5 linked regions of the Haladaptatus sp. R4 genome follow. The protein of the gene in region 3 binds, or shares a complex with, the protein of the main gene of each other region. Links are inferred from orthologs where the notes say so. Each region holds a gene or a part of one and is shown on either strand. Other genes may lie near its edges. The genes, in order: A4G99_RS08465, A4G99_RS13625, A4G99_RS10795, A4G99_RS21085 and rpl7ae.

What was found.
Region 1: A4G99_RS10795 (region 3) and A4G99_RS08465 share a complex: the UniProt entries of both Methanocaldococcus jannaschii proteins name them as parts of the 50S ribosomal subunit. The link is inferred for Haladaptatus sp. R4 from one-to-one orthologs.
Region 2: A4G99_RS10795 (region 3) and A4G99_RS13625 share a complex: the UniProt entries of both Methanocaldococcus jannaschii proteins name them as parts of the 50S ribosomal subunit. The link is inferred for Haladaptatus sp. R4 from one-to-one orthologs.
Region 4: A4G99_RS10795 (region 3) and A4G99_RS21085 share a complex: the UniProt entries of both Methanocaldococcus jannaschii proteins name them as parts of the 50S ribosomal subunit. The link is inferred for Haladaptatus sp. R4 from one-to-one orthologs.
Region 5: A4G99_RS10795 (region 3) and rpl7ae share a complex: the UniProt entries of both Methanocaldococcus jannaschii proteins name them as parts of the 50S ribosomal subunit. The link is inferred for Haladaptatus sp. R4 from one-to-one orthologs.

The regions. Positions count from the first base shown.
Region 1 is NZ_LWHG01000011.1:933,720-939,215, forward strand. The notes cover bases 1,367-4,238. They hold A4G99_RS08465 (50S ribosomal protein L22), read right to left. Parts: upstream 3,098-4,238; coding sequence 2,636-3,097; downstream 1,367-2,635. Other genes in these bases: A4G99_RS08450 (ribonuclease P protein component 1), read right to left, coding at 1,367-1,484; rpmC (50S ribosomal protein L29), read right to left, coding at 1,504-1,722; A4G99_RS08460 (30S ribosomal protein S3), read right to left, coding at 1,722-2,636; A4G99_RS08470 (30S ribosomal protein S19), read right to left, coding at 3,101-3,526; A4G99_RS08475 (50S ribosomal protein L2), read right to left, coding at 3,523-4,238. In the rest of the region: rplX (50S ribosomal protein L24), read right to left, coding at 1-338; A4G99_RS08440 (50S ribosomal protein L14), read right to left, coding at 335-733; A4G99_RS08445 (30S ribosomal protein S17), read right to left, coding at 733-1,065; more of A4G99_RS08450, read right to left, coding at 1,056-1,366; more of A4G99_RS08475, read right to left, coding at 4,239-4,245; A4G99_RS08480 (50S ribosomal protein L23), read right to left, coding at 4,248-4,499; rpl4p (50S ribosomal protein L4), read right to left, coding at 4,496-5,242; A4G99_RS08490 (50S ribosomal protein L3), read right to left, coding at 5,246-5,496. UniProt on the Methanocaldococcus jannaschii protein: This protein binds specifically to 23S rRNA. It makes multiple contacts with different domains of the 23S rRNA in the assembled 50S subunit and ribosome.
Region 2 is NZ_LWHG01000021.1:800,162-805,465, forward strand. Bases 1,245-3,924 are described here. They hold A4G99_RS13625 (50S ribosomal protein L37ae), read right to left. Parts: upstream 2,884-3,924; coding sequence 2,605-2,883; downstream 1,245-2,604. Other genes in these bases: A4G99_RS13605 (NAD(P)-dependent oxidoreductase), read left to right, coding at 1,245-1,726; A4G99_RS13610 (hypothetical protein), read right to left, coding at 1,749-2,075; A4G99_RS13615 (KEOPS complex subunit Pcc1), read right to left, coding at 2,220-2,465; A4G99_RS13620 (DNA-directed RNA polymerase subunit P), read right to left, coding at 2,471-2,605; A4G99_RS25970 (hypothetical protein), read right to left, coding at 2,927-3,082. Outside these bases: A4G99_RS13595 (DUF3194 domain-containing protein), read right to left, coding at 1-120; A4G99_RS13600 (prefoldin subunit beta), read right to left, coding at 124-519; more of A4G99_RS13605, read left to right, coding at 740-1,244; A4G99_RS27320 (hypothetical protein), read right to left, coding at 4,166-4,516; A4G99_RS27325 (hypothetical protein), read right to left, coding at 4,483-5,304. UniProt on the Methanocaldococcus jannaschii protein: Binds to the 23S rRNA.
Region 3 is NZ_LWHG01000021.1:249,469-254,918, forward strand. What follows is about bases 1,749-4,574. They hold A4G99_RS10795 (50S ribosomal protein L44e), read left to right. Parts: upstream 1,749-2,933; coding sequence 2,934-3,215; downstream 3,216-4,574. Other genes in these bases: A4G99_RS10785 (HAH_0734 family protein), read right to left, coding at 1,749-1,781; A4G99_RS10790 (twin-arginine translocation signal domain-containing protein), read right to left, coding at 1,857-2,765; A4G99_RS10800 (30S ribosomal protein S27e), read left to right, coding at 3,220-3,393; A4G99_RS10805 (translation initiation factor IF-2 subunit alpha), read left to right, coding at 3,390-4,190; A4G99_RS10810 (RNA-protein complex protein Nop10), read left to right, coding at 4,187-4,369. In the rest of the region: A4G99_RS10775 (Zn-ribbon domain-containing OB-fold protein), read right to left, coding at 1-33; A4G99_RS10780 (thiolase domain-containing protein), read right to left, coding at 30-1,196; more of A4G99_RS10785, read right to left, coding at 1,527-1,748; more of A4G99_RS10815, read left to right, coding at 4,575-5,139; A4G99_RS27165 (hypothetical protein), read right to left, coding at 5,171-5,446. UniProt on the Methanocaldococcus jannaschii protein: Binds to the 23S rRNA.
Region 4 is NZ_LWHG01000031.1:80,865-86,314, reverse strand. The notes cover bases 1,137-3,962. They hold A4G99_RS21085 (50S ribosomal protein L1), read right to left. Parts: upstream 2,956-3,962; coding sequence 2,317-2,955; downstream 1,137-2,316. Other genes in these bases: A4G99_RS21075 (50S ribosomal protein L11), read right to left, coding at 3,888-3,962; A4G99_RS21080 (hypothetical protein), read left to right, coding at 3,128-3,874; rpl12p (50S ribosomal protein P1), read right to left, coding at 1,137-1,272. In the rest of the region: A4G99_RS21100 (DHHA1 domain-containing protein), read left to right, coding at 1-795; more of rpl12p, read right to left, coding at 949-1,136; more of A4G99_RS21075, read right to left, coding at 3,963-4,364; A4G99_RS21070 (hypothetical protein), read right to left, coding at 4,494-4,706. UniProt on the Methanocaldococcus jannaschii protein: Probably involved in E site tRNA release. Binds directly to 23S rRNA. Protein L1 is also a translational repressor protein, it controls the translation of its operon by binding to its mRNA.
Region 5 is NZ_LWHG01000031.1:25,667-31,051, forward strand. What follows is about bases 1,674-4,434. They hold rpl7ae (50S ribosomal protein L7Ae), read left to right. Parts: upstream 1,674-2,753; coding sequence 2,754-3,116; downstream 3,117-4,434. Other genes in these bases: A4G99_RS20770 (heme-copper oxidase subunit III), read right to left, coding at 1,674-1,878; A4G99_RS20775 (GNAT family N-acetyltransferase), read left to right, coding at 2,022-2,567; A4G99_RS20785 (50S ribosomal protein L24e), read left to right, coding at 3,354-3,545; ndk (nucleoside-diphosphate kinase), read left to right, coding at 3,542-4,000; A4G99_RS20795 (ZIP family metal transporter), read right to left, coding at 4,074-4,434. In the rest of the region: tRNA(Met) cytidine acetyltransferase TmcA, read right to left, coding at 1-830; more of A4G99_RS20770, read right to left, coding at 1,027-1,673; more of A4G99_RS20795, read right to left, coding at 4,435-4,775; A4G99_RS26215 (hypothetical protein), read left to right, coding at 4,881-5,018; A4G99_RS20800 (selenium-binding protein SBP56-related protein), read left to right, coding at 5,102-5,385. UniProt on the Methanocaldococcus jannaschii protein: Multifunctional RNA-binding protein that recognizes the K-turn motif in ribosomal RNA, the RNA component of RNase P, box H/ACA, box C/D and box C'/D' sRNAs.

The sequences.
Region 1 (5,496 bases), on a different replicon or contig from region 3:
AGACGTGCCTCACGGCGGTCGTCGGACAGGTCGAGGTCTGTTACGCGGACGTTGCTCGCGTCGAGCGGTCGCGCGACATCCTCACCGTCGGCCTTTTCGAGGACGACGTCCTCGACGCGAATGGTCGCCGACTTCAGGTCGACGTCCACGACTTCGCCTTCTTCGCCGGCGAAATCGCCGCGCATGACTTCGACCGTGTCGCCCGCGTTGACGCGGACGCTACGCTGGCCGAACTCCTCGCGGAGGTCGTCGGACAACGGCGCTTTGACCTGTTCGTGCCGCTCGTGGAGCGGTGCGCGTTCGGTCCGGTTTCGCTGTTTGCGTGGTTGTCGAGTCATACTATCATCGTAGCTGTGCTTGCGATACTTCCGAACCGCTCTGCGACTTCCTGCGCGATGGGACCCTTGATCTCGGTCCCTCGCGGTTCTTCCACGTCGTCGATGACGACGGCCGCGTTGTCTTCGAATTTGACACGCGTGCCGTCGGGACGACGGATGGACTTTCGCTGTCGGATGATGACGGCTTCGAGCACCTGACGGCGCATCTCCGGCGTCCCCTTCGTGACGGACACGGTGATCTTGTCACCGATGCCTGCCTTGGGATGGCGGCTCTTCGTGCCGTGGTAGCCGGAAACGCTGATGACCTTGAGCTCGCGTGCGCCGGTGTTGTCGGCGCAGTTGAGCAGGGAGCCCTTCTCGACGCCCTGTGTCACGTCAGCCTTCAGTGCTTCCATTAGTCGTCACCCTCCTCGGTCAGGTTCTCGACGACGACGTGTGATTTCGTCTTCGAGAGCGGTCGGGTCTCTGCGATACGAACCGTGTCGCCGACTTCGAGCGACATGCATTCCGGCGCGTGGGCCGGAACGCGGGAGCGACGCTTCATCTGCCGATCGTATTTCGGCACTGCAACGTCGTACTCTCGCTCGACGACAACGGTTTTATCCATGTCAGTGGAGGCGACTTCGCCCTCGATGATCTGTCCGCGCACGGAAAGCGTTCCGTGGAACGGGCAGTCATCGTGGGAGCAGGTCTCCTCCGGTTCTGGTACATTCAATCCTAACGCCATTTCGAATTTCCTCCAATTTCGGTACGCAATGCGGGTCGTGAGAGCAAATTCGTGCCATCCACCGTAACGTAAGCCACGCCCTCGCCACCGTCGGAAGTGTTCCGACGTGTCTCCGAGCAAGACTCGGAGAAAAGACCAGACTGACCGGAGCGGACTCCAGCAGTTTCCGACCTCCGTTTGGACGCGGTCCCCGCTTCCTTGACGGAAGCGGCGGCTTCATCTGTGAGTTCGAATTCGAACGTCGTGCCCTGTTTTGGTACCTGCCACGACCGAGACGCGGACTCGACCGTAAGCGTGTTCATCGTCTCGGAAACGACCCGTCCCTCGATCGATTCGAGGGATGGGTTCGTCGCCGAGGCGACTCGCACGCGGAGACCGGCGAGTTCGTGTTTCGTTATCGTCTCGGGTGTTAGTGGCATGGTTATGAGGTGTGTGCGATTATTCGTCGTCGTCCGACGCGTCGCCTTCCTCTTGCTGAATCGTCTTGATTCGAGCGATGGTTCGACGGAGTTCCTTGATGCGACCCGGATTCTCCGGGGCACCACCGGCCGCTTTGACCGCCTTCGCGTTGAGCAGTTCCGTCTCGATCTCTTCGAGTTCGGCACCGCGCTCGGCGGGCGTCATGTCGCGGATTTCTTCGGTGTGAAGGATGGCCATTATTCTTCAGCCTCCTCCTCGGCTTCGTCGTCTTCTTCCATCTCTTCGAGGAGTTCCTCGGCTTCGGCTTCGACTTCCTCTTCGAGCTCGTCGAGTTCCTCTTCGACGGACTCGGTTTCGGACTCGTCAGCTTCCGCTTCGGACTCGTCGTCGATGACTTCCTCGACGACTTCCTCTTCGACTTCGGTCTCGCCGGGTTCCGGCGATTCCTCGTCCTCGTCGGCGCGGAGCTCTTCGAGCTCCTCGTCGCTCGGCTCTTCGATGAGGTCCGCGGCCTCGTTGGCCTCGACCGCTTCCGGAACGAGTTCCTCGGGGCTTGCGCCCTCCTCGATCTGGAAGTCGTCGGGGAGGTCCGCTCCCGGCGGGATGATCTTCACGTCGACACCGATGGTGCCGAGTTTCATCACCGCGACGCCTTGACCGTGATCGACGATGGTCTGTGCGGGTTCACCGTTGTGCTTGATGTAGCCACGGTTGAACTTCTCCACGCGCGAGCGTGCGCCGGTGACCTTGCCGGACAGGACGATCTCGGCGCCGAGTGCGCCGGAGTCCATGATTCGGTCGATGGTCGTGTGACCCGCCTTCCGGAAGTACCAACCGCGTTCGAGCGCGTTGGCGAGCCGGTCGGCGACGATACGAGCGTTCAGATCCGGTTCGTCGACCTCTTGAACGTCGATTTGCGGGTCGTCGAGGTTGAACCGCTCACCGAGCTCTCGGGTGATCTTCCGGATGTTCTTCCCGCCCTTTCCGATGACCATACCGGGTTTTTCCGCCTTGAGGACGATCTGAGTCCCCATCGGCGTCTTGGCGACATCCATGCCGCCGTACCCTGCGCGGCCGAGTTCTTCCGCGAAGAACTCGTCTATCTGTGACCGCTGTAGGCCGTCCTGAATGAACTGATGTTCGTCTGCCATTAGTTGTCGACCTCCTCAAGGATGAGTTCGACGTCAACCTCGGGCGTGTTCCACGCGCTTGCGCGGCCGAACGCACGGGGTTTTCGACCCTGCACTTCGCCGACCTTGTGGGCGGCGACGTGCTTGATCTTCATCGATTCGCCGTCGAATCCTTGGGCGTCCGCGTTGCTCACGACGTTGTCGAGCAGCGTGATGAACGCCTCGCTCGCCTTCTCCGGGTAGCGACCTGCGTCCCAGCCGTCGATGTCCGAACGGTGACCGACGCCGCTGTTGTGCTGCTTAAACGGCACCGATCGCTCTTCGTTCACGACCTGCTGGAGGTACGCTTTCGCGTCCCCGGCGGTTTTGCCCTTGATCTCTCGGGCAATCGCCTTGCTGTGCTTGTGGCTCATGTGCTGATCCCGAAGCATCCCCTTGGCGGTGGTGTCCGGGTCGGCATCGATGCTGTAGCTGATTCCCATGGTTTATTTGAGTGGTACGAACTTCGAGGAACGGGTCGCACCGATTCCCGCCTGTCCGTGTTCGACCGATGTGCGGGTCAGCTGGAACTCGCCGAGATAGTGGCCCAACATTTCCGGCTCGATTCGCACGCGCTCGAAGTCGCTGCCGTTGTAGACGGCGAACGTCTTGTTCACGAACGATGGGAGCACGGGCATGTCGCGCAGGTGCGTCCGAATCGGGCTGTTCGCCGATTCTTCCTCGGTTTTGTCCTGGGCCTTGTCGAGCAGTTTCTCCTGTTCGACGGTCAACCCGCGAAGGATGCTTCGCCGCATTCGTGCGGGCAACAGTTCCGCGACTTCCTCAAGACTCATGTCCTGCAGTTCGTCGAGGTCGTAGCCGCGATAGGTGAACTCACCTTCGCGTCCTGTTCGGTATTCGTTTCCGCTCATTTGTTACCTCCACGTCCAGTTCGCTTGGACGCGATGTCCCCGACCTTTCGTCCCGGCGGAGCGTCTCGGGAGACACTCTTCGGGCGTCCGGGGTGCTGGCGGCCACCGCCACCGAACGGGTGGTCGACGGCGTTCATCGCCACACCACGCACGTTCGGCCACTTCGTACCGCGAGCCTTCATTTTGTGATATTTGTTACCGGCTTTGACCATCGGTTTCTCCGTCCGCCCGCCACCGGCGACGACGCCGATGGTGGCACGGCACTGGGGCGAGAGTCGTCGGACTTCGCCGCTCGGGAGTTCCACGACAGCAGCCTCTCGGTCGTGCGTGATGAGGTTCGCTCCGACGCCGGATGCGCGGGCGAACTTGCCGCCGTCACCGGGCTGGCGCTCGACGTTGCACACCGGAACCCCTTCCGGGATTTCGGCGAGCGGGAGCGTGTTGCCCGGCTTGATTTCGGCGGAAACGCCGACCTGAATCTCTTCGCCAACGCCGACGCCTTCGGGTGCGAGGACGAGTCGCTGGTCGCCGTCCTCGAACTCGATGGCTGCGACGGGTGCACTGCGGGCGGGGTCGTGTTCGATACCCACGACAGTCCCGGTGACCAAGTCGCTGTCCTCGGCGTTTTTGTGGTCCAGTTCTGCTTTGTATCGGTGCGACGGTGCGCGGAAGGTCGGTCCACCGCGTCCACGTCGCTGTCCCTGAATCCTTCGTCCCATTATCAGAACACCCCGATTCGGGAGGCGACGTCCTGTGCGTCGTCGTCGTCCGACAACGAGACGGTCGCCTTCTTCTTCCCTTTCATGGTGACTTGGGTGTTGATCTTCTCGATGGTGACATCGTAGCGGTCCTCGATTTCATCGCGGATTTCGGGTTTCGTCGCGTCGAGCGACACGATGAACTGGAGCTTGTTCTCGAAGTCCATCTCGTTCATCGCTTTCTCCGTAACCCACGGGTATTCGACGACGCTCATCGGTCAGCCACCTCTTCGAGTGCGCTTTCGGTCCAGACGGTCAGTCGTCCTGCCTGCGTACCGGGGGCGAGGTCTTCCGTGTTGACCTCACGCGCCGTCGCAACGTCGGCACCGGCGAGGTTCCGCGCTGCGCGCGAAGGCTCCTCACTGGTGACGAAGAGGATCGACTTGGGCGTCTTGTACTTGCGGCCACGGGTCGTCCCACGGCCAGCGCGAACCTTCTTGTTGTCCTCCGCGCGTGCGATGTCGGCGTCGATGCCGACGGCTTCGAGGAAGGAAACGACCTCCTGAGTCTTCACGAGGTCTTCGAAGTCGTCGCTCACGACGAGGGGGAGTTCCGTGTCCTCGTCGAAGCGGTGTCCGCGCTCCGAGACGCGTTCGGCGTCCGTCGTCGCCGCGATGGCGCTTCGAACTGCCAATTTACGCTCCTTCTTGTTGATCGAGCGGGAGCGGTCCTTCTCCGCTTTCGGCGGGTGTGCGACACGACCGCCCACGGTGAATGGAACGCGAGCACCTCGTCCGTTCGTCTGCGGGACGTGGGCCATACCGCGGCCACTGCCCGGCGACTCGGCGGAGGTACGCATCCCGGCGTGGGGGTCGGTACCGTAGTCCTGTTTCCGGTTTGCCTGTGCGGCGAGCACTGCTCGCTTGATGAGGTCGGTGCGGACGGTCGTTTCGAACACGTCCGGCAGGTCGACCGTATCAGCGTCCTCGCCGTTCAGGTCACGTACTGTTGCCTGCATGGGTTATCCCTGGTTGGACTCCGTACTTACGTAGCGCACCTCGGGGTCGAGGCGCGGTTGGTCGGTCGGTCGAACGGCAGGGCGGAAGCGCACGAGGCGCTTGTTCGGGCCCGGCACCGAACCCTTGATGAGCGCGTACGGACCATCGACCTCGCCGTAGTTGACGAAGCCACCGTCGACGGAGGCCTCGTCGTCGTCGCCGAGGGAGATGAGACGCTTGTTGAGTTCGGTACGCTGGTGGTAGCCCATCTGAC
Region 2 (5,304 bases), 550 kb from region 3 along the record:
ACCCTCCTCGAACGTGACCGTCACGTCGAAATCCTTGACGTTCGACTGCTTGATTCGTTCGAATATGAGGTCCTCGGCCGCTTCCGAGGCAGTCAGGACGACCGCTTCGTCGCTGGGCATCGCTTACGCGCCGCCAGCGCCGCCGGGACCGGTCGGGCCGGACGGGCCGCCCGCGCCGCCGCCGAGCATCTCTTGGAGTTCGCCCTGCAGCTTCTCGAACTGGGTTCGGACACGCTCTTCCTGCTTGTTCAGCGTCTCGACGCGGATTTCGAGGCTGTCGACCTTGTCTTCGAGGTCCTCCTGAGCCTCGTCGTAGCCGGTCTTGACGAACAGTTCGCCGACTTCGCGGAACATCGTCGCGTCCTCGTCGATGTCTTCGAGTTCTTCGAGCGCGTTCTCCGATTCAGTGAGCTGTGTTTCGGCCTGATTCTTCTGCACGGCGACCTGCTGTGCCGTATCCTGAAGGTCCTGCAGCTGTTCGAGCTTCTCCTGTGCTTCCGGTGGAAGATTACCCTGCATACCCGTCCCTTGTCGTCTGGACTGAAAAAGCCCCGCTTTTACTCGCGCGGAGAGAGCCAGAAGGACTTTGGACGGGTTACGCCCGGCACGCTCCGCCGTCGTTTCGACCGGTACTCGAACCGGGCGAACATAGTTCGTAGTCGTCACCGGGTCCGAAACGGGAGAACCATCCGGCACACGCGGCAAAACCCGTATTGGCGGGGCGGTCGTGACATCGAGTATGAACGTCTTCGTCGCCGGTGCGACCGGTGTCCTCGGCCGTCGTCTCGTCGCGGAACTCTCGGCACGGAACCATCACGTCGTCGGCCTCGCGCGGGACGAGCGCGGCGACGAACTCGTTGCGGAGAACGGTGGGGAACCTCGGCGTGGGGACGTTCTCGACCGGGAATCGCTGGTGGAGGCGGCCGACGGCTGTGACGTGCTGATTCACGTCGCGACTGCCATTCCGACGAGTCTGAAACCGACCGACGAGGAGTGGACGCGGAACGATTTAGTGCGCGTCGAAGGCGCGCGGAACCTCGTGGCGGTCGCCGACGAAATCGACGCGAAGCGCCTGCTACTCCAGAGTATCGTCTGGGTCGCCCGCCAACCCGACGGCGGTCGATTCGACGAGGACTCGCCGCCGCATCCCGACCGGGTCACGCGCTCCGCGCTCGAAGCGGAGCGCGTCGTTCGCCGAGGTGGAGAGGAGTACGGATTCGAGGTCGGAATCCTTCGCTGTGGTTGGTTCTACTCGGCCGACTCGGCGCACACTCGACAGATGGGGGAAGGACTGCTGAACGGGGAGTTCCCGATTCTCGGCGGCGGACTCCTCGGTAGACGGGACGCGACGCTCTCGATACTCCACGTCGAAGACGCGGCGCGGGCGTTCGCCACGGCGGCCGAATCGAACGAGAGCGGTCTCTGGCACGTTACAGACGACGAACCGGTGACGGTCGCCACGCTGTTCACCGCGTTCGCAGAACGACTCGGCGCCCCGACGCCGCGACGGATACCGGGCTGGCTTGCGCGTCCGCTCGTTGGGAAGAACTCGGTCGAGTTGCTGACGACATCGATGCCGACCACCAACGATCGATTCCGGGAGACGTTCGACTGGAAACCACGGTATCGAAGCTATCGGGAAGGCCTCGACGAGGTAGTCGAAACGTGGGACGAAGACGGAACGCTCACGCGAACGCCGGAAGATAGCGTATGGAGCGAAAACTGAAACGGGGTTCTCGAACCGTCGTCTACTCGCCCTCGAACAGGACGAGTTCGTCGTCGTCGTTATCGTCGTCCAAACAGAGCGGTACCGGCGGCCCCCAGAGATACCGGTGCTGACCGCCACACGCGGGACAGTCGTAGGTTGCAACTCCCTCTCCCTCCGGAACGTTCGAATCCCAGTCGTCGGGGTCGGTGTGCTCCGTGGCGATCGGCGTCATCGTCTCGGGACATCGGATCTCGATGCGGTGGCCTCGTTTGAAATCCGTTCCACCCGTGCTATCCTTTTTACTCCCGAATGGGTTGAGTCGGTCGAACACGACTATCGCCCCCCGGCAGGGGTGGTTCGACGCCACGATACGCACTTCGTTCCCGGACTACTTCGGAACACGGTGCTATCGTAAGGAACCCGATGAATACAAATGCGTCGATACGGCAAAAAACATATCCGAAAAAGCTAGACTGACAGTCAACTGATCAGACGGTCGAATTTTACCCGTTCAGTCGGCGGTTCCGGCGACCGTTTCGGCGACCCCGATCAGCGTCTGCCACGTGTTCAGGGCCGCGCGGAGGGCGACGAGGTCCGCCGCTTCGACGGTAACCAGCATCGTCTTCCCGTCCCGTTCGACGGTCGTCCGCGAGCGCTCGTCGTCGATCTCGCCGATCTCCTGCTCGACGCTTCGGAACACCGTGACGGCACGCTCCTCGGAGTCGTAATCGAATTCGAGAAACGCGTCGTGAGACACGGGCGTTACCGGACGTGAACTTCCTTGACGTCGCGGCTCCGTTCCTTCAGCAGAACGCGGTGGCCACAGTACGGACAGCGGACGCCGCCGTACTCGTCCAGTTCGACATCCCGCTTGCAGCGCGAACACTTGTAGCTCATTATTCGTCGTCAGCCAATGCGGCGCGGATGGAGCGCTTGACGGTCTGTCCGGCGGGCGTCTGCGGGCGGTAGGTACCACCGGCGAACGTGTAGCCGCACCGACCGCACTCCCAGATGCCCGTTCCCTGTCGGTCCACGGTGTCGCTTCCGCAGTCCGGGCAGGTGTGGTTCTCGTTCATGTCCGCTTCGATTTCGGAGATGCGCTTGCGCGCGACGCGACCGTATCGCGCTCCGAACCGACCGGCACTGCCGGTTCGTGATTTAGAGTCTTCGGCCATAGTACCGAGAAATAACCCGAGAGGACAGATAAACCCTTTGAGTTCAGACCGGCGGTCGAGCCAACGCGTACCCGACGACCAACAGCGCCCCGAGCAGACCGAGGATGGCCATCGGGAACGACGTGAACTGCCCGGCCACGTATCCACCGCCCGATAGCGTCGGAATCGCCGTGAGTATCGCGTCGTAGCGTGAGGCCATGTAATTACATATAATTACGCAGGCCCAAAAGGGCTGGGGCTGCGTCAGAAACGGGTGTAGTTGAATGTAATCGGGAGATTCGACTACAAAAGTTACGGCTGCACGCTGGCGAAGAGTCGCTGATCGTTTCGCCGTGACAGCAAGTACAGACGTCGATGAGACCGCAACGCAACCGCGCACAGCACCACGCGCCGGTTAGACAAGGTTGTGCGAGACCAACCGACGGACGCGTCGAACGAAAACCGAAATCCGGTTCGTGGGCTACTGAAATCCGCTCTCCCGTAGCGCCTCGTTCAGATCCTCCCGAATCCGCTCGCCGAGTTCGCGGTCCATCGCGGTGGTGACGACGCGGTTTTCCTGCACGCTGGAGCCGTCGCGGAGGAGGATACGGACGTTGCCGTTCTCGTCGGCGCGGGTCGCCTTGGCGCGGACGCCGGAGTCCGAACTCGACCCCCCGGCGCTGATGGGACCGGGGATGACCTTCTTGACGTGCGGGTGGCAAGCGACTTCCCGAATCACCCGCATGCCGTCGTGGTTGCCGATGAGCGTGGTGTGTGAGCCGCCGAGTTTCTCGCTCGGGTCGAGGTCCACGACTTCGAGCGAGCGCTCCCCTCGGCGGCGAGCACCTCCTCGACCGGGTCCTCGTCCCCGACGCGATAGAAGTCGTGGTGGAGTTTCGCCCGAATCGCCCGAATCACGTCGCGGTTGCCCGCCGCGTACACCTCCTCGGGGTGTTTTCGGCGGACTTCGTCGGCGATGCGCCCCGCGAAGTTGCGAAGTTCGACGACCTCGTTTTCACCGTCCTCCGGCGTGGTCCGGACGCCGGTCTTCCCCACGACGGTTTCGTCCCGGAGCATCGTGAGTTCGGCGTGGTCGCGGGCGACGGTGAGGACGACGGAGTCGGCGTTCTGCGTCCGGCAGACCAGGCAGTAGTCGCCCGGTCGTTCGAGCGAGGACGCACACTGCCGACAGTTCATGCGCGTTCATTGCCAATCGCGGCGTTTAACGTCGGCGTTTCGGAATCGAGGTCGGTGAGAGAAAGATAAATATCGGATAGAAGACAACTTCGAGAGGAAACTGAATCTACATTTCTATCGGCGCGCCGCCGAAGACGACGAAGCTGACGACCCAGTAGGCGACGTACAGGCCGAGCAGGACGTACCCCTGCCACGGCCGGAGACGACCGGTGTGGATGAAGTACGCCGCGAGCACGGTCCCGACGACGAACACGGGCAGGTGCCAGACGAGGACGGACGACCCGATGCCGATGCTCCCCGCCAACGCGATGACCCCGATTTTCCCCGTCACCGAAAAGAGGACGCTCCCGACGACGTTGCCGACGCCAATTTCGGGCGCGCCGCGCCGGACGGGTTCGATGGTCAAAAAGAGGTCCTCGACGGTCAACACGGCCGTCGCGACGGTCGCCCCGAACACGGTGTCCTCGATGCCGTAGTCGTGACGATTCCCTCCGTCCCCATCGACATGGCCGAGGCACCGATGACGAGACCGACGAGCGCCACGACCGAGAGACCCAACCACGCGATTCCCGGAAGTTCGCGGTCGGGGACGAACGGAATGTCGTCGGCGGCGGGGCGGACGACACCACCGTCCAGCATCTCCCGTACCTCCGTATCCCGGAAGACGGGAGTGTTGCGACTCGATTCCCGGTACACGATGTAGCCGAAGACGAGGACGAACAGGGCGATGAGGACGACGCCATCGGAGGGCGTCACGCTCCCGGACAGCACGAACGGCACCATCACGAACGGCGACAGCGCGAACAGGACGAGGTAGTCGCGGGGAACGTCCACCTCGAAGGGCGTGAAGATGGCGGCCAGCGCGAGCGTGATTCCGGTCAGCGATAGCGCGGTGCCGAACACGACGCCGAGCGCGACGCCGTCCAAGTTTTCGACGTTGGTCGCGACCCCGAAGACCACGTCGTCGAACTCGATGCCGGTGAAGAGGATTGCGAGGACGAACAGGGAGAGGTCGAGACCGACGGCGGCCTTGGTAAGAAATCCGATGAGTTTCTCGACGCTGTACACCAACAACGCCGCTCCGGCGATGAAGACGACTCCGGCGGGGAGTCCGGTCACCATCGGCGCGTCGTCGCCCTCCGCGAGGACGGGCGTGACCGTCGTCGAGACGAAAACGACCGCGGCGAGCAGTATCGAAATCACCCTTCCCTTGCGACCGGCCATCGATGGAGTCACGCCGGGGTT
Region 3 (5,450 bases):
GTAGCCCGTGTTTGCGTGCTCGTTCTCGCTCATTTGTGGACCTCCAAAACGTGAACCGTCGCACTCGCGACCGTGCCACCCGCGTTGTGGGCCACGCCGACTTTGGCGTCCGGGACGGCGTCGCTGTTGGGGTGGTCGCCGCGCAGGATGCGCGTCATCTCGGCCAGTTGGCTGGCACCCGTCGCGCCGACGGGGTGACCCTTGGCCTTCAGGCCGCCCGAGAGATTGATCGGGCGGTCGCCGTCACGTGTCGTCTCGCCGCGCTTGGCCGCGCCGATTCCCTCGCCGGGTGCGTAGAAGTCGAGGGCTTCGAGCGCCAGCACTTCCGCGATGGTGAAACAGTCGTGCACCTCGGCGACGTCCACGTCGTTCGCGTCGATTCCTGCATCTGCGTAGGCTTCCTCGGCGGCCTCCTCGGCCGCAGGCGAGCGGGCGAGGTACTCGCGCCCTTGGAGCGCCATCCGGTCGCCGCCCTGTCCGGTTCCCGTGACCGAAACCGGCGCGTCGAGGCCGTGTTCCTCGGCGTACTCGTCGCTGACGAGCACGACGGCGGCCGCACCGTCCGTGATGGGACACGCGTCGAATAGGCCGAGCGGTTCGGCGATCATCGGTGCGTCGAGCGCCTGTTCGAGTTCGATCTCCTTCTGGAACTGGGCGTGTTCGTTCGGCACGGCGTTCGCGTGGTTTTTCACCGCGATGTGAGCCAAATCCTCGCGCGAACCACCGTACTGCTCGAAGTAAGCCCGCGCCATCAGCGCGTACGCGCCGGGGAACGTTATCCCGGCCCGAACCTCGTACAGGTCGTCCGCCGCGATGGCGAGGGCTTCCGTCGTCTTCGCCGTCCCGAGGTTGTTCATCCGTTCCGCCCCGCCGACGAGAATCGCGTCGGCCTCCCCGTTCCGAACGTCCTTGACGGCCTGCCGAATCGCGACGCCGCTGGATGCACACGCGCTCTCGTAGCGCGTCGCGGGCGCACGAATTCCCGCGGCTTCCGCCATCAGCGGTCCTTGGTGGCCCTGATGTTCTGCCAATTCGCCCATGAAGTTTCCGTAGTAGAGTTCCTCGATATCGTCGCGGGGGACCTCCGCATCGGCGAACGCGCTCGCGCTCGCCTCGGCGAACAGGTCACGCCCCGTCCGCTCGGGATGCTTCCCGAAGTGAGTCAATCCGACTCCTGCAATCCGAACACCTGTCATGGGAGAACGTACGAGCGGCCCGGTTAAGAAAGCCACTCCTTTCGATTTCAGGCCGAATGGGAGAAATTTCAGCCGGTTGTCCCGGGTCGGGATGGACGAACGTACAATTACCTACCGCCAAATCCTTCATTAATTTTCAAAACTGAACGTTCACCGGAAAATCGACAAATCGGTGCCGCTGTGTGGAAATAACTAGCGGACGTACCGCGTTACCGTCCCGCATTTTTCCCGGTTCGCCGCGTCCGTTTTTCGCCCGAGTCGACTCATCACCGGCGGTACGACTCGACGGGAGAACGGGAAGAGGGTAGAATCGAACCGTTCGGCACCGAATCAGTTCGCGGAATCGACGACATCGACGTCCTCGGCGTCGATGGCGTCCGTATCGAGCCAGTGGGGAACGTAGTTCCGGCGGTCGAAGTCCTCGCGTTCGTCCTCGGTACCGATGACACACCACAGTTGGGGTTCGTCCGGGCCGTGCCAGTCTCCCTGTCGGGTGATGGAGAAACAGACCTGTTCTACGTCGTCGTAGTTGATGATCGCGTCGTCCCGGATTCCGGGGTCCCCGTGGATGATGAGCCGTTTCATACGAGAGGGTTTGTAAGGCGGTCAATTAAGCGCTTTGCAACCGCCGTTCGACTCCGCTTCGGGTACGGATTCGTCTCAGACGTAGTATGGGACGTTGTTCATGTGGGTGACGATTTCGTCGCCGAGGGTGTCGAGATAGTTCGAGTGGTCGTCGCCAACTTGCGAAGTCGCGTCGTACTCGACGTAGTTGGGTGCGGGCGTGTTGCCGTCCTCGTACCCCGTCTCGCCGAGCGCCTGGTCGAACTCGATGGTGTTGTACACCCACTCCAGCACGTCGTCCTCCTCGTTGTGGTAGTTGAACGTCGCCGTCGTCTGGTTCGTGATGGCGTTGTACGTGTCCATCCACTCCTTGGTGGGCGCTTCGTTGTCCGTCGCCGCGCCGAGCATGTGGGTCGAGTACACCTCGTAACCGCCGTCGTTCCACCACGAGGTCACGTCGAGCGAGCGAAGCGAACTGAGGAGCACCTGTGCACCGAGCGAGTGGCTGGCGAACCTGAGCGTGGTGTTCGGACAGTAGTATTTGAGGTACACCGCGAACTGCGCGAGTTTGACGCCATTCTTCTGGGCGACGTCCTGTGCCGTCCCCCAGCCGAAGTCGACGCCGCCACCGGCGTCGCTGTCCCACGAATAGCCGATAAGGGTTCCGTCGTACCCTGCGGCGTCGAGGTTGTTCTTCGCCGAGAGGAACTTGTCTTGGGCCTCCTGCACGGGGTCGCCGCCCGTCTTGTGCCAGCCGTGGATGAACACGGTCAAATCGTCCACACAGCCGGTATCGACGCCCGGAACATCGCCAGTGGTGTCGTAGCCCGTCTCGGTGTGGCCCGAAGTCAAGTTACCGTCGTCGTCGAAGTGGCCGCGTGTCGAGACGATGGGAATCCCGTATCGGTCCGCGCTTACCGTTCCCGTTCCCATTCCGAGCGCTGCGAGTCCCGCCCCTGCGACACCGGTTCGTTTGAGAAATTGCCGTCGATTGACGTTTGTCATGATGTATTCACTCTGTATTTTATGGAGATGAACTTCAAAATTTTTATTTTCATAATAGAATGAAATAGACTCACGGAGAGGGCTATATATTCCGTCCCGCATCCGTCGCAGTGGAAACCAAACGGGTTTTAAGTCCCGGCCCGCAATTTCACCGTAAGGTCGATATCTATGCAGATGCCACGTCGATTTAACACGTACTGTCCGCACTGTCACTCACACCACGAACACGAAGTCGAGAAGGTCCGCACTGGCCGACGAACCGGTATGAAGTGGGACGCTCGCCAGCAGAAACGCGGTAAAGCCGTCATCGGTAACGCTGGTGGTTTCTCGAAGGTGCCCGGTGGGGACAAACCGACGAAGAAGACCGACTTGAAATACCGTTGCAGCGAGTGTGGCAAAGCACACCTCCGCCCGGGATGGCGTGCAGGCCGACTCGAATTCCAGGAGTAAACACATGGCAGGAAATTTCTACAAAGTTCAGTGTCCGGACTGTGAGAACGAACAGACCGTCTTCGGCAAGGCGTCGAGCGAAGTCAACTGCGTCGTCTGTGGTCACAACCTCGCCACGCCGACCGGCGGCAAGGCAGAAATCAACGGCGACGTCCTCGAAACGATAGCATCCCGATGAAATACAGTGGCTGGCCCGACACTGGCGAACTCGTCGTCGGTAAAGTAGACGAGATTGAAGACTTCGGGGTCTTCATCGACCTCGAAGAGTACGAAGACAAGCGTGGGCTTGTCCACGTCAGCGAGGTCGCCAGCGGTTGGATCAAAAACGTCCGAGACCACGTCAGCACCGGACAGACCGTCGTCTGTAAGGTTCTCGACGTTGACGAGGGGTCCCAACAGATCGACCTCTCGATCAAGGACGTGAACGAGCATCAGCGAAGCGACAAGATCCAGGACTGGAAGAACGAGCAGAAGGCCGACAAGTGGATGTCGCTCGCGTTCGGCGAGGACATGGGCGACGAGCAGTACACGCACGTCGCAAACGAACTCCTCTCCGAGTTCGGCAGCATCTACGACGGCTTCGAGCAAGCGGCGATTCACGGTCCCGAAGCGCTCGACAGCACCGACCTCACGGACGAGGAAATCGGACAACTAGTCGAGACCGCTCGCGAGAACGTCTCGGTTCCCTACGTCACCGTCACCGGCTACGTCGACCTCCGCAACCCGGGGAAAGACGGCGTCGATGGCATCAAGGAGGCGCTCAAAGCCGCCGAAGGAAACGGCGACATTCCCGACGAAGTGGAACTCGACGTTACCTACGTCGGTGCACCCGAATATCGCGTTCGTGTGAAGGCACCGAACTACAAGACGGCGGAGGCGCAACTCGAAGAGAGCGTCCACCGTGCGGAGGTCGTCATGGACGGCATCGAGGGGACCGCCGACTTCCACCGTGACCGCCACACCGAAGACGAATGAAATCGAACATCCGGGTATGTTCCGCGTGGGAGGCGGAACACGACCGCCCGGTGTACACCCTTTTGACGACGTGTCCCGACTGTGGAGCGAACGCCGTAAACAGCGCACCCGCCCCGTTCGACCCGAACGACCCGTACGGGGAGTACCGACGCGCACTTAAGCGGCGCGACCACGAATAAGGTACATGGACGAAATCGACATCGACATCGTCGCCAATCCCGACTTGGAAAGCCCCGTCCTCATCGAGGGACTTCCGGGCGTCGGTCACGTCGGTAAACTCGTCGCCGAGCATCTACTCGAAGAGAAAGAAAGCGAACTCGTTCGACGGGTGTACTCCGAGTATCTGCCGCCACAGGTGAGCGTCGGGGACGACGGCACGGCCGCACTGGTCTGTGTGGAACTCCACGCGTTGACGCTGGACGGGCAGGACGTACTCGTCCTGACGGGCGACTATCAAGCCCAGGACAACGTCGGCCACTATCGGCTGACGAACGCCTTTTTGGACATCGCCGAGGAGTTCGGTGTCGAACGCGTCTTCGCGCTCGGCGGCGTGCCGACCGGCGAACTCATCGAGGAGTACGCCGTGTTAGGTGCGGCCGCGACGACGGAGTTCGTGGACGAACTCGAAGACGCGGGCGTCGAGTTCCGCGAGGACGAACCGGCGGGCGGCATCGTCGGCACCAGCGGACTCCTGCTCGGTCTCGGCGGACGGCGCGGGTTCGAAGCGACGTGCCTGATGGGCGAGACGAGCGGGTATCTGGTCGACCCGAAAAGCGCGCAGGCGGTCCTCGAAGTCCTCCAGAAGGTGCTCGATTTCGAGGTCGATTTCAGTTCGCTCGAAGAGCGCGCCGAGGAGATGGAGGAAGTCGTTAACAAGATAGAGGAGATGGAATCCCAATCCCAACAGGCATCCATCCCGTCGGACGACGACCTGCGGTACATCGGCTGAGCAGTCACGTTTTCCCCGTCGTAACGGCCAGTTAGAACAGCGAACGCTCTTGTCCGTTGTAAATGTGGTACAGCGCGGAGACGAGGAAGAACGTCAAAAAGAACCACGTCCAGAACTCGAAATCCAGCAGTTGTATGGAAAAGAGGTGGAGTTTCGCCGCGAAGAGGACGATGAACTCCAGTACCCCGAGACCGAGATAGTACGTCGGCCACGAAACGTCGTGTTCGGCGACGACCTCCATATACACCTCGACCTCGCGTGCGCGGTCGTTGAGAACCAGTTCCTTCGACCGTTGGTCGTACTCCACGATA
Region 4 (5,450 bases), on a different replicon or contig from region 3:
GACGACGGGGTTCTCGCGGAACTCGAACGCCTGACGAACCGCGCGGTATGGGACTCGATACCCATTTCGTGGGAACAACTCCCGAAGGAGGAAGCGCTGGAACGGGAGGAAATCGCGTTCAACACCAAAACGGAAGAGGGCGTGTTGAGCGGTTCGAACACGGTTCGCGTGGTCGATATCGACGGCTGGGACGTGGCGGCCTGTGGCGGCACGCACGTCGAGAACACCCGCGAAATCGGCCCGGTGACGATCCTCGACCGGTCGAACCCCGGCGAGGGCATGACGCGCGTGGAGTTCGCCGTCGGCCCGCCAGCCATCCGCACGCGGACGGAGGAGAAACTGAGCGCGCTGGACGCCGCACGAACCGCGGGCACCGGAATCGGAGATCTACCCGACGAAATCGCCCGTCTCACCGACGAAATCGATGCACTCGAAGCCGAGGTGGCCGACGCGAAATCGCAACTCGTCGGGGCGACCATCGCGGAACTCGCGGAGGAGACCGTCGTCCGGAACGGTCACGAGTGGCTGGTCGGAACCATCGACGGCGTCGGCCCGAACGAACTGAGCGACAGGGTACGGGAACTCGCGGGCGAGACGGCCGACGTGGTCGCGCTCGCCGGAAAGGACGGTTCGACGTTCATCGTCGTCGGTACTGCTGGCGAGGTCGATGCTGGCGACGTGGTGGACGACGTAACAGCCGAGTTCGGCGGCGGCGGTGGCGGCAGTCCGGCGTTCGCACAGGGCGGCGGCCTGTCGGCGGACCCGGACGAAGTCGTGGCGTATCTGCGGGAATAGAACTCCTCCTTCACGCCCGACCCCTCGAACACGAACGTCCACTCTCCAGCAATCACGTCGAAACCGCAGAACCATCCCGTCGGTCACGTCCGCGAACGCCGTCGCTCTCCACGCGGCGTCCGAAAGAAAGTGTTCGAGTTGAAGTCGTCGCGTTTAGCCGAAGAGTTCGCCGAGGCCCTCGCCACCGGCGTCCTCGTCCTCGTCGTCTTCTTCTTCTTCAGCGGCTTCCTCTTCTTCGGCTTCGTCAGCAGCGCCTTCGTCGTCGCCACCGGCAGGTGCAGCGGCACCACCAGCGGGGACGGCGGCGGCCTGTTCGACGGCCTCCTCGATGTCCACGTCTTCGAGTGCGGCGACGAGCGCCTTGACGCGGGACTCTTCGACGTCGACGCCAGCAGCGTCGAGCACGTCCGTGAGGTTGTCTTCGTTGATCTCTTCGCCCGATTCGTTCAGGATGAGTGCTGCGTAGATGTATTCCATGGTTAGTAATTATCCGAACATCGCGCCGAGACCTGCGCCTGCGTCTTCGTCGTCATCATCGTCGTCGTCATCGTCTTCAGGCTCGGCTTCAGTTGCTTCTTCGTCAGTCGATTCTTCTTCCTCGGCCACGCCGCCCGTTGCGGGTGCTTCGACACCGCGAAGCTCCTCAGGCAGCGCGTCCTCGTCGTCGATTTGTGCGGCAAGTCCGCGCAGTTGTGCGTCCGCTTTGCTCACGAGGTCCGGCACGACGTCCGGGCTCTCGATTTCGGCCTGCAGGCGAGGCTCTTGGCCTCGCCCGTGGCCTTCGAAATGAGCAGCGGTGCGGTCTGCTCGGTCGGGTACACGGCGTTGACCGAGAGGTTGCGGGCAAAGGCCGCAGCCGTCTCGATGTCCGTGCGGTACTCGTCCACGTCGATGGCGAGTTCGTCCGACTCGAACATGACGCCGTCCGAATAGACGGCGCGCAGGTCGAGACCGACCTCTTTCGGCTCCATACCGAGTTCGGCGAGGACGTTCGCGAGTTCCTGCGAAACCTCGTCGCCTTCCTCCGCGACGAGGCTGTCCTCGGTCACGTGGATGGAGCCATCCATGATCCGTGCGGATGCTCCGGCTTGCTGGAGTTCGCCGACGAACGGTCCGGGGTCGACACCCGTGTCACCCTCGGGGATGAGGATGTCGTTCGGGGAGACCTCACCGGCCGAGATCGGTGCCGGACTCTTCGAGTCTTCCAGTTCCTTGTACAGGCCGAACGGGTTGTCGTTCGTCCCGATAAGGCCGATTTGGCCCGTGATGTACTCCTCCAGGTCTTCGAAGCCACCGCCCACGGCGTCGAGCGCGCGCTGCACCAGCGTGTTACGGCTGACGCGAAGTTCCGCGCTTCCGTGAAGACCGCGGCGCATGTTCTGGAGCTGTTTGCTCGGAATGCCGGTGATGTTGACGACGCCGACACTGTTGTAGTTCTCGACGAAATCCGTCAGCTCAGCGACTTCCTCGCGCTTCCACTCCGGAATGTGCTCTGTCTTGTGTTCGGCTTCTGCGGACATTCTAGGCAACCTCCACCGACGGTCCCATCGTCGTTTTCACGTAGATAGTATCGACGTTGAGCGGTCCTTTCTCCAGATTGGAGTGAAGACGCCGAACGATAACGTCGATGTTGTCGGAGATGTCCTCGGCGGACATGTCTTCCGCGCCGACGAGCGTGTGGAACGTTCGTCGGTCGCCGCTCCGAAGCTGGACGGTGTTTTTCATCCGGTTGACGGTCTCGACGACGTCGTCGTCGGGTTGCAACGGCGTCGGCATCTTACCGCGCGGACCGAGAACGGTACCGAGGTATCGACCGATGTCTTGCATCATCGACGCCTCGGCGATGAAGAAGTCCGTTTCGTCCGCGAGGTCCTTTGCCGCGTCGTTGTCATCGCCCAAGTCTTCCAGTTCGTCGCCCGAGAGAACGTCGTCCGCGACGTCCTCCGCACGAAGGGCTGTCTCACCCTCCGCGAAGACGACAATCTTGGTATCTTGGCCGGTTCCGGACGGGAGTACGATACTCTCGTCGACACGATTCGACGGATCGTTTAAATCGAGGTCGCGCAAGTTGATTGCGAGGTCCACCGTTTCGCGGAAATTCCGCTCAGGTGAGTCCTCGAGTGCGCGAGAGACTGCTTGCTCTATCTCATTATTTGCCATCGTTCACCTCCGTAGTACGCAGGAATGCTCCTACGGGTCAGTGAAACAGGCCATGCCTGTCTCACCCGAATTTGACGCATGCGGAACTTAAACCCGTCGAACTATTTCGGCGAGATACCCCGTCGAGCCACCATTGGTTTGCGGTTTGGGCACGAATCACGTACAGACAGCGATGACGACATCGACGCTTCTCACCGGCCTCGTGGCCATCACGCTCGCGTCCGTGCACCTCGGCGCCGGGCAGGTACGCGCGTTTCGAGGGATACCGCGAAACTACTGGCTCTCGATCGCTGGCGGCGCGTCCGTCGCCTACGTCTTCGTCCACGTCCTCCCCGAACTCAAGGGCGGGACGATACTCGAATCGGTTCCGCTCCTCGCCGGATTCTTCGAGCGCCACGTCTTCCTCGTCGCGCTCGGCGGGTTCGCGCTGTTCTACGGATTGGAACGACTCGCGGAGGAATCGGGCTACGAGAATCGTTCTACCGATCCGGAAAAGACCACCCAACCGGGGACGACCATGAGCGTCTTCTGGATTCACGTCGGCGCGTTCACGACGTACAACGCGCTCATCGGCTACCTGCTCGTGCATCGGGAGCAACCGGGAATCATCAGCCTCATGCTGTACGCGACGGCCATGGCGCTTCACTTCATCGTCAACGATTACGGCTTTCGGGACCACCACCGGGACACCTACGACCGGGTCGGCCGCTGGGTGCTCGCCGCCGCCGTCGTCGTTGGGTGGGGAATCGGTATCGCCACGCACGTGGACGAAGCCGTCGTGAACACCCTCTTTGCGTTCCTCGCTGGTGGCGTCATCCTCAACGTCATCAAAGAAGAACTCCCGGAAGAACGGCGCAGTCGCTTCTGGGCGTTCGCACTCGGTGCCGGTGGCTACTCCGCGATACTGCTGTGGATATGAAGAAGAATCCAGTTTACGCCGCGAGCGCGTCGTCGTACTCGCCGGCGTCCACTTTGGCTTTGAACTCGCGTGCGTCGTCGCCCTCGATGGTGACACCGAGCGAGGCACACGTTCCGACGACTTCCTTCGCCGCGTTCTTCGTGTCGTAGGCGAGGAGGTCGGGTTTCTTCTGTTCGGCGATCTTTTTCACTTGGTCGATGGAGAGGTCGGCGACGAAATCCTTCTGGGGTTCGCCGCTGCCAGTATCGAATCCGGCCTCGTCCTTGACGAGCGCCGCCGTCGGCGGGACACCGATTTCGAGGCTGAAGCCGCCGTCGTCCTCGACGAAGACGGTGACCGGCACTTCCGTGCCGTCGAACGCAGCCGTCTGCTCGTTGATCTCGTTGACGACTTCCTGCACGTTGACCGCCGTCGGGCCGAGTTCCGGGCCGAGTGGTGGGCCGGGGTTGGCCTGTCCACCGGGGACGAGTACTTCTATCGTATCTACCATACGTATCCGAAATCTCGCCGGAGTTTTAAGGATTTCTTTTCGGGTGCTGGAGAACGGTGGGATCGGCTCTCCGCGGGTAAGAACCGTTCACCTAACCACTGAAGGGATACGACGACCGCTGAAACCCGATTACGGCAGGCTGACGCCGTGCCGTCCCAAAAATTGACTCGCGTTCTTTATCTCGACCGGACTGCCGATGAGCCGGAGCCACTCGTCGCATTCGCCGCTCGCCGAAACGATAGTCAGCATGAAGTTGTGTTCGAGTTCGCAGCGGATCCCATCGAGTGAGTCGCGGTGGAGGACGATTTGCGTGCTATCGCGGAGACGGGCAGGGTCCGGCATTTGACTTCACATCATGTGACAGGCCGAAACGTATTAACGTGTCGAATTAAGGGACAAAATACCGCTGACGAGAAGGAACAAGTTTTTCGGCAGTCACGGCTGACGTGTTGCTAATGGGACTGGAGGAGGAAATCGAAGCACTCCGCGAGGAAATCTCGGATACGCCTTACAACAAGTCCACCGAGAGCCACATCGGTCGGCTGAAGGCGAAGCTCGCGGAGAAAAAGGAGAAGCTACAGAACCAGTCCTCCGCCGGTGGCGGAGAGGGGTACGCCGTCGAGAAGACGGGCGACGCGACCGTCGCTTTCGTCGGCTTCCCCAGCGTCGGTAAATCGACGCTGTTGAACTCGCTCACCGCCGCGGAGAGCGAAGTCGGTGACTACGAGTTCACGACGCTCAACGTGAACCCCGGGATGTTGCAGTACAACGGAGCGAACATTCAACTCCTCGACGTGCCGGGGCTCATCGAAGGTGCGCGCACGGGCGCGGTGGCGGACAGGAGGTCCTCTCCGTGGTTCGTGCGGCCGACCTCGTCGTCTTCGTCCTCTCCGTCTTCGAAATCGACCAGTACGAACGCTTGCAGGAGGAACTGTACGAGAACAAGATTCGGCTGGACTCCACGCCGCCCAGCATCTCCATCGCCAAGAAGGGCCGCGGCGGTATCCGCGTCACGTCCAGCGCGGACCAGGACCTCTCAGAGAACGCCATCAAAGAAATCCTCCGCGAGCGTGGATACGTCAACGC
Region 5 (5,385 bases), on a different replicon or contig from region 3:
TTGCCTACCGTGTCGAGCAGCGCGGCCGCGCGGACGAACACCTCGCGGGCGCTCCGATAGCTTCGGGCCGTCACGAGCACGTCCTCGCCGTCCGCGGCGAAGCACCCGGCGGCGATTCCCGCGGCGCTCGACTTTCCCCGGCCCCTGTCGGCTTCGACGACGACCGCGTTGTCAGGTTCCGAGAGCGCGTCGAAGGCGTGGACCGCCGAAGCTTGATCGTCGGTGAGACAGGATTCGATGGCGGTCGTGGGGAAGATTTCGTCCTCGCCCGAGAACGTCCGTTCGGTTTCACGGTCGACCAATCGCGGCGCGGGATTCGTCAGTCCGTCGTCCTCGATGGATTCGGAATCCACGTCCACGATGGCGATTCCACGGTGGGCACGAAGCAGAGAGACGAACCGTCGTCGGAAGTTCCCGCTCACGTCGTCGACGGAGTACGGCGGGACCGCGAGCGTCGCGTCGAAGTCGTCCCGTCGCGTCGGCCACGAGTCGAGCGGCGGTGTGAGCAACACGAAGAGACCGCCGCCGTCCACCGCGCCGACGACCCTCCCGAGCGCGTTCGGTCGAAGTTCGTCGTGAGCGTCGAAGACGACCGCCTCGTGGGTCGTTCCGAGGAGGTTCCCGGCCCGGTTCTGGCTCACTCGTTCGCAGTCGAGCACGCGTCGAGGGGCGACCTGTGCGGTTTTCCCCTCGGGGATTTTTGCGGCGGCGAGGGCATCTTGAGCGACTTCGTAGCCCTCCTCGCGGTCCCCGGCGAGGACGAGGAGTCGCCGCTCGTTCGACTCGCGGGCTTCGTTGCGGAGCGCGGCCACCAGTGACGAGACGTTCACGTCCGTGTGGTTGGTCGGTTCGCCGCAAGGATGTTTCTCTTTGGTGGAGGAAAAGACAGGAGTCGCGGCGAGGTGGGGTTTACGTGATGGCGTCAACCCGCTCGCATTTCGTGCGCGGGGACCTCGCCGGATAGGATGTCCATGGCGTCACGTATATGCTTTCTGGCTACTGTCAGTGAAAATTACTCTCCGGCGGCTACCCTGCGAGCGACGAACCGGCGTACAGTGCGACGACGAGCAGAATCCAGACGGCGTCCACGAAGTGCCAGTACATCGTGACGGTCGTCACCGAGGTGTCCCGTTCCTCCGAGAACTGTCCGTACAGAGCGCGGACGAACAGGACGCTCATGAGGACGATACCCAGCGTGACGTGCAGGCCGTGTAAGCCGGTCAGCCCGAAGAAGGCGCTCCCGAAAACGCCCGACGTGATGGTGAATCCCTCGTGCGTGATGAACAGCATGTACTCGTAAATCTGTCCGCCGATGAACACCACTCCCAGGAAGACGGTCAACCCGAGGAAGGCAATGAATCGCTGTCGGTGCCCACGGAGTAGCGACATATGCGCGTAGTGGAGCGTCCCACTGCTGGCGACGAGGATGACCGTGTTGACGAGGACGAGTGCACTCAGTACGTCCGGAATTCCCCCCGCTGGCGGCCACGTCCCGACGCGGATGAAGAAGTAGTAGACGAATCCCGCGCCGAACGTCGCCACTTCGGTCCCGAGGAACAGGGTCATCCCCCAGCGGAGTTTCGTCCCCCCAGAACCGTCGTGTTGCCAGTACTGGTCCACGAACCCGTGATACAACCACCCGTACAGTCCGGTGAGGAAGACCATCGTCCCCAGGACGAACAGGACAGGGCTGACGAACGTCGGAACGTAGCTGTTTCCGCCGTGGCTCAGGACGTACAACCCGGCGCCGACGTACAGGCTGACGATACCCAGGGCGCCGATGAACGGCCACCACGAGGCTTCGCCGAAATCCTTCGGCCAATCCTCGGGCGCTGAAAAGTGCTGTTCCTCCTCGTCGGCCACCGTTTCGGTGCTCATGACCGGCCCCCACTCATGAACCGACGTACGGGTCGAACGCACAAAACAGGTGTTCGGATTCGTCGGAAACGTTTCGACCGGGAAATTGCCCAGTCGAACGGTGAATTGAAACGTTTTTGTCATTCGTCCGTTTCGGTACGAGCATGCCTGGCCCCATCTTCTGCTCCGGTGAACGAGTCGAACTCAGGACGACCGAACGGGAGGACGTCGACTTCATCCAGCGCGCTCGAACTGATCCGGCCATCCGAACGTCGCTCGGGTTCGTCCGACCGTACAACCACGAGCAGACCGAGGAGTTCTTCGAAAACACGATTTCGGCGGACAACGGCGATTCGAACTTCCTCGTCTGCGTGGACGGCGAACCGGTCGGCGAGGTGAACCTGTTCCGCGTCGAGCGCGACCACGGCGAAATCGCCTACTGGCTCGATTCCGACTGGCGGGGCGAGGGCTACGCGACGGAAGCCGTTTCCCTGCTCCTCCGGTACGCCTTCGGCACCAGAGGACTCCATCGCGTGTTCGCTCGAATCGGGGGTTTCAACGACGGGTCACGGGGACTCGTGGAGCGATTGGGATTCCAGCGGGAGGGCCGACTTCGTGACCACACGTTTTGGCGCGGGGAGTACCACGATACCTTCGTTTACGGCCTGCTCCGCGAGGAGTGGAACGGCGGTTTCGAGTCCCATGAATAATCCCCCGAAATCGCCCGATAGGAGCGTGTGCGCCACCGTAGCACCCCGTCATGGATTTGAAAGCGTTTTTATGGGGGCATACTCTACTGGAGGGTACAACCTACGCGGGGTTGATGATGCTCCTAGCCGCACAGGACTCATCCGGCAGGGGAGCCTGAGCCAGCGCGTAGGAGAGGTGAACAACCTATGCCAGTATACGTCAATTACGACGTCCCAGCTGACTTGCAGGACCGAGCGCTCGACGCGCTCGAAGTCGCACGGGACACAGGAAGTGTAAAGAAAGGAACGAACGAGACGACCAAGGCAGTCGAGCGCGGCAACGCCGACCTTATCTACGTCGCGGAAGACGTGACGCCGGAAGAAATCGTCATGCACCTGCCCGAACTCGCCGACGAGAAGGGAATCTCCTTCATCTTCGTCGAGACGCAGGACGATGTCGGTCACGCGGCCGGACTCGAAGTCGGCAGCGCTGCCGCCGCCATCGTTGACGCTGGCGAAGCCAGCGACGACGTGGACGACATCGCCTCGAAGGTCGAGGAACTTCGGTGAGGTGGTAGACGATGAGTGCTGAAGAGACCGGACAGGAGGATTCCACCTCCGCCGAGGTCATCGAAATCGTCGGTAAGACGGGGATGCACGGCGAGGCCATGCAGGTCAAGTGCCGCATCCGTGAAGGTAGCAACCAAGGGCGAATCATCACTCGCAACTGTCTCGACCGGTCCGAGAGGGCGACGTGCTCCAGTTGCGAGAGACCGCACGTGAGGCAGACTCCATCGGAGGACAATAATGCCACAGACACGCGAGTGCGATTACTGCGGAAACGACATCGAACCCGGCACGGGAACGATGTTCGTCCGCGTAGACGGAACGACCATCCACTACTGCTCCGCGAAGTGCGAGAAGAACGCCGACCTCGGGCGCGAACCGCGCGACCTCGAATGGACCGAGGCCGGCCAAGCAGAGAGTGGTAACGAATGAGCGAACGAACCTTCGTGATGGTCAAGCCCGACGGCGTTCAGCGTGGTCTCATCGGGGAAATCGTCTCCCGATTCGAGGACCGCGGTCTGAAGATGGTCGGCGGCAAGTTCATGCAGATCAGTGAAGAACTCGCCCACGACCACTACGGTGAACACGAAGGCAAGCCGTTCTTCGACGGCCTCGTCGAGTTCATCACGTCCGGCCCAGTGTTCGCGATGGTTTGGGAAGGGCAAGACGCAACGCGACAGGTTCGCCGCATGATGGGCGAAACCGACCCAGCCGAATCCGCCCCGGGCACCATCCGTGGCGACTTCGGTCTCGACCTCGGCCGAAACGTGATCCACGGTTCGGACCACGAGGACGAGGGCGCAAACGAGCGCGAAATCGGCCTGTTCTTCGACGAAGAGGAACTGGTCGATTACGAGCAAGTCGACGCCGAGTGGCTGTACGAATAAGCCACTGACGTTGCAGATTACGAATTCATTTTCTGGAAGTAAGTCGATGAGCGACGGCCATTCCGCTCGAACGCTACCCGCTCGTCAGAACGAACGTCAGGAGGAACCCGGCCGCAGTTGCGAGCGCGACGAGCGGTCCTCCTTCGTCGAACGCCTCGGGGATGACGGTCACGGCGAGCGATGCGAGCACCGCACCTCCGGCGAACGCCCGAACGAGGGAGAGCAGTTTGTCCCCGAATCCGGCCGAGACGACGCTTCCGATAACGACGGCGGCGGTCAGTAGTCCAGCGACGAGCACCCAGAGGCCGATGATATCCTTCCTCGAATAGTCCTGACTCTGCATGTCCGTCGCGCCGTTGAGCGATTCGGGAAAGTTCGAGGCGAAGATGGCGACCAGCAGGGTGAGATAATGGACGTGTCCCGCGCCGCCGATGGTGACGCCGAGGGCGGTGTTCTCGGGAACACCGTCGAGGGTGACACCGGCCAGCAGGGCGAAACCGGACTGGCTCGACGCGTAACGGTCGATGAGCATATCGGCACCGACGAACACCGCCGCACCGGTCATCAACCCCGCTCCGGCGTACCACGGGCCGCCCATGTTGAACGCCTCTTCGAACAAATCGAAGGTCAACGCGGTGATGAGCGCGCCGCTGGAGAAGGCCAGCGCGGCCGCCACCACGTCGTCCGGCGGCGTCCAGAACGTGCCGAGTGAACTACCCATCACCAGCGCGCTGGAAGCGAGCACGCCGACGACGAGCGATGTCGGAAAGAACACGTCGTGTCGTTCGCGAGGATAACTGTTAGCAGTTGTGGCAGTCCGGGTTGGTTTATCGAAATGAAAAGCCGCAACGTAGGTGGCCGAATTCGATAGTTCCGTGGTTTGGGTCACTGTATCGCCTGCGGTGAAGACCTGACCGAGGTCGTGGAAAGTAACACGAACGCGAAGTTCAGTACCGTAACCGTCCAGGAATGTTCGGAGTGCGGTGCGATTCTCGGCGTGACGAAAGTCGGCATGTAATTCCCCATTTTGCGGCAATATTTGCCGCAAAGCACCCCGTCAGGACAGTTGCTACCGAAGGACACAGTCGAGGGGGAATCACGATGAGCGATACCGAAACATCGGAAAGCGGAGCGCACGAAGAGCACGAACATCACCACGACGTGGAGGGGCCGGGATATGCCACGCCGCAGGCCGCCATCGAGGAGGCCGAGCGCGAGGAAATCGCGTACGTGCCGTCGCTGTACGTCGGGACGGACGTGGACGCGCCGGACTTCCTGTCGGTCGTGGACGTGAACCCAGAGTCAGACACGTACACCGAGGTCATCGACCGCGTGGAGATGCCGAACAAGGGCGACGAACTACACCACTTCGGGTGGAACGCCTG